Regions from separate parts of the Pseudidiomarina fusca genome, predicted to be linked through region 2. Evidence: predicted binding sites of a transcription regulator. Region 2 holds the regulator's gene; the other holds the start of a gene.

What was found. Region 2 encodes sigma-54, which starts transcription at its own class of promoters, with help from an activator protein. Its sites were predicted from a motif close to GTTGGCACGNNNNTNGNNT; they were not measured.
Region 1: the regulator sigma-54 is predicted to act here: its motif matches at 949-967, upstream of NOG12_RS07015 (P-II family nitrogen regulator).

What each region holds. Positions count from the first base shown of each region.
Region 1 covers NZ_JANFPJ010000011.1:88,702-90,904, reverse strand. Annotated here, with positions in the region: gene NOG12_RS07025 (cysteine synthase A) at 1-235, opposite strand, end outside; gene rcsF (Rcs stress response system protein RcsF) at 261-641, opposite strand; gene NOG12_RS07015 (P-II family nitrogen regulator) at 1,019-1,357, shown strand; gene NOG12_RS07010 (ammonium transporter family protein) at 1,370-2,203, shown strand, end outside.
Region 2 covers NZ_JANFPJ010000012.1:50,587-52,789, reverse strand. Annotated here, with positions in the region: gene lptB (LPS export ABC transporter ATP-binding protein) at 1-40, shown strand, start outside; gene NOG12_RS07435 (RNA polymerase factor sigma-54) at 49-1,428, shown strand; gene hpf (ribosome hibernation promoting factor) at 1,456-1,743, shown strand; gene ptsN (PTS IIA-like nitrogen regulatory protein PtsN) at 1,747-2,193, shown strand.

The DNA.
Region 1 (2,203 bases), on a different contig from region 2:
AGCCGATTCCGGTATTACCTGCGGTACCTTCAACAATAGTCATACCCGGCTGTAATTCGCCGCTGGCTAGGGCATCTTTAATAATCTGCAATGCCGCTCTATCCTTTATCGAGCCACCCGGATTTTGTGATTCTAATTTCACTAAAATCTCACAGCCGGTTAACTCGGATAGACCATTCAAACGCAGCATATCGGTTTGTCCAATCAAATCAGCATTACGTTTTGCTACTTTCATGATGGCTCCTTACTTCTTTTCACTTTTAGTTTAGTGGCTGCATTTGATAGGCGTCACCCTCACACAACCAACGCAAGCGACACTGTGCTGATTCGGCTTTGATGCATTGCTTTAATACTAGTGCATTGGCTCCTAACTCCGCAGCCGCTTGCTTTAACTGCAACAAAGCTTGCTGCTGGCTCGGTTCTTGGTTCCAAAAATGCGCTTGGCAAGATTCGCCAGCAACAGCGCCTAAACTCGTAAAACTAACATCAGTGCGAGATAACTCGTAAGGTCGAATAAACTCAACCGTATCCTGCAGCTGTTGCTGCTGTGCTGTGGTATCAGGGACGGGTGCGGCGCAACCACTGATGGCAACGACTAGCGCCAGCATCAAGCTTAACCCTATGGCATGAATGATATTCATCACTACTCCTATACGAGTAAGTTAGTTTGCAACCAAATCTGTTGACTTATCATAACGTGAGCTACGCAGCGCATACAGTCATTGCGGCTAAATTAATCTAGTTTATTTGATTATATCTTAGTGCAATCACTACTAACAAAGACCTGTTGGCAAGCGGATCGCTGCACTGTCATGGTGCGAATTCGCCTATTCTCCGGGTAGTCGTGCTCGATTTGTGAGCAACGCGTTATCTTCCTTTATCTTCATCTGCACCTCACTATTTCTCGCCACGCCCCACCGCAACAGCACGCGCTGATTTTTTCTAAAACTTGGCACATGGCTTGCAACAGGCTGTATGAACTCAGTAAATCTTTATTCACCTAAACAGGAGCTACACCATGCAACTTGTTATTGCAATCATCAAGCCCGCTAAGCTAAGCGACGTGCGTGAAGCATTAGCTGAGCTTGGTTGTCAGGGCATGACCATTACCGAAGTGCGAGGCTTTGGTCGGCAAAAAGGGCATACCGAACTCTATCGGGGCGCTGAATACCGCATCGATTTTTTACCCAAATTACGGATTGATCTTGCCGTGACCGACGAACAACTAGAAAACGTGGTTGAAACCATCCGTGATGCAGCTTTTACCGGTAATACTGGCGACGGCAAAATTTTTGTCTGCCCACTGACCCATGTGATTCGTATTCGCACTGGCGAAACTGACCGCAGTGCTATTTAGGAGAAGCCGACAATGACAGTCACCGATTTAAGTTACGCTCTTAATACTTTTTATCTACTGGTAAGTGCTGCCCTAGTCATGTGGATGGCTGCTGGGTTTGCCATGCTAGAAGCTGGCCTCGTGCGCAGCAAAAACACCACCGAGATTCTAGTTAAAAACATCTTACTTTATGCGATTGCCTGCCTGTGCTATTTACTTATCGGTTATACGCTAATGTACGGCAGCCCAGATGTCACCGACTTTGCGCCACAGGCGAACTTTTTCTTTCAAGTCGTTTTTGTGGCAACCGCTATGTCGATTGTATCTGGTGCAGTTGCCGAGAGAATGAAATTAACTAGTTTTTTACTCTTTGCAGTCGTCATGACTAGCTTCATTTATCCTATTCAAGGGTCTTGGAGTTGGGGTGGCGGGTTTCTAGCTAACGCTGGCTTTATTGATTTTGCTGGCTCGGGTATTGTTCACCTTGCCGGCGCCGCAGCTGCGCTAGCTGGGGTGTTACTACTCGGCCCACGCAAAGGTAAATACGGACACAGCGGCAATATTTATGCCATTCCTGGCGCCAATATGCCTCTTGCAGCCCTTGGAACCTTGATTTTGTGGTTAGGCTGGTTTGGTTTTAACGGTGGTTCTCAACTAAGCATTGTCGGCCAAAACAACAGCTCTGCGGTAGCTCAAATTTTTGTGAATACTAATACCGCGGCAGCAGCGGGAGCTCTTGCCGCATTTCTGCTGGTGCGTATCATCTGGCGTAAATCAGACCTGACTATGATCTTAAACGGTGCTCTCGCTGGGTTAGTAGCTATCACTGCTGAGCCAAGTGCCAGTTCAGCGATAACCGCTAGCCTC
Region 2 (2,203 bases):
TGTGAAAGACGTGTATTTGGGCGACCAGTTTACGCTGTAGCTATCATGATGAAACAAGGCCTGCAGTTCAAATTTAGTCAACAGCTGAGCATGACCCCACAGCTGCAACAGGCCATCAAACTGTTGCAACTTTCTAGCTTAGAACTACAGCAAGAAGTGCAACAAGCGCTGGATGAGAACCCCTTGCTTGAGGTGGCCGACCAAAGCGCTGAAGGCGAAACCGATTTAGCTGCTGCCGAGGAGAGCTGGGAACCAAGCTATTCGGCTTCTTTAGGCAGTTCTGGCACAGCTTACGATGGTGAAGATACCCTCTATCAAGGCAGTACCAGTGAAAGTTTACAAGAGCACTTGTTATGGCAAATGCGACTATCACATTTTTCTCCCCTTGATGAAGCCATTGCCATGCTGTTGATAGATAGTATTGACGAGCGCGGCTACTTAACGGCTGAATTAGAAGAGCTGTTGCCAGCGATTCGACAACAACACCCCGAGCTCATCCAAGTTGAGCTAGCCGAAGTAGCTGTGGTGCTGAAACGGATTCAACATTTTGATCCGATTGGGGTTGGTGCTCGCAATGTCCGCGAATGTTTATTAATTCAGCTACGGCATCTTCCTAAAGATACTCCCTACCTGAACTTAGCTCTGCAAGCCGTTGACAAGCATTTGCAGTTGCTCGCCCAGCGCGATTATCGCAATCTGGTGCGGCGGTTGCGTATTCAAGAAGCCGATTTATGCCAAGTACTAGCGCTGATTCAGCAGCTACAACCGCACCCAGGGGACGGTTTTGGCGCAGGTGATGACGACTATGTGATTCCTGATGTGCTGGTGCGCAAAAAAAATAATCGCTGGACCGTTGAGCTAAATTCGCAAAGTTTGCCTAAACTAAAGGTGAACGAAGATTATGCGGCGCTGCTGCAAAGTGGTTCGCAATCTGAAGAACAACAGTATATTCGGCAGCATACGCAAGCTGCGAAGTGGTTTATTAAAAGCATTGAAAGCCGTAACGATACCTTACTGAAAGTAGCTGCAACCATAGTGCAACGTCAGCAAGGTTTCTTTGAATATGGCCCTGAGGCGATGAAACCTATGGTTCTTGCTGACGTTGCTAACGCAGTAGAGATGCATGAATCAACTATTTCAAGAATAACCACACAAAAGTATATGCATACACCTAAAGGTGTGTTTGAATTGAAGTACTTCTTCTCTAGCCAATTGGCAACGGATAATGGAGAAGATGCTTCTTCTACCGCGATTAGAGCGGTATTGAAAAAGCTAGTTGCTGCGGAGAACCCCAAGAAGCCTCTCAGTGATAGTAAATTAACTGAACTCATGGCCGAACAGGGTATCCAAGTAGCTAGACGGACAATTGCGAAGTATCGTGAGGCCATGAATATTCCGCCCTCGAGCCAACGCAAACGTCTTATCTGAATCTTGGACAAACAGAAGGAAGATGTTATGCAAATTAATCTGACCGGTCATCATATCGAAATTACTGACGCTCTGCGTGACTATGTCGATACCAAGTTTTCTAAGCTGGAACGTCATTTTGACCACATAAATAACGTCCATGTCATTTTAAATGTTGAAAAGTTAACGCAAAAAGCGGAAGCTACGCTGCATTTGAATGGCGGCGAAATTTTCGCTGATTCAGAGCACACCGATATGTATGCGGCTATTGACGGGCTGATTGATAAACTCGATCGGCAGGTTATTAAACATAAAGAAAAGATGAAACGCCACTAAATCATGGATTTATCCACTCTGTTAAGCCCCGACTGCGCTCGCTGCGCAGTCGCGGGAACAAGCAAAAAGAAAGTGCTTGAAATCATCGGCCAACTGGCCGCTTCGCGTCTCTCGGGCACCACCGGTTTTGACGTCTTCGAAAGTCTTCTCAATCGCGAACGATTAGGTAGTACCGGCATCGGGCTGGGGGTTGCTATTCCCCATGGTCGCTTAGCCTCGGCAACTAAGCCGGTGGCTATTTTGCTGACCCTAGAAGAGCCCATCGATTTTGATGCGATTGATAACCAGCCGGTGGATATTGTATTCGCGTTACTGGTGCCAGAAGACTCGCATGAACAGCATTTACAAACCTTAGCAGCCGTGGCCCAGCGTCTGAACGACAAAACCTGCACCCGCGCTTTACGCGATGCCAGCTCAGACCAAGAACTTTATGAACTGTTTGTAAAATGACCGATAGCAG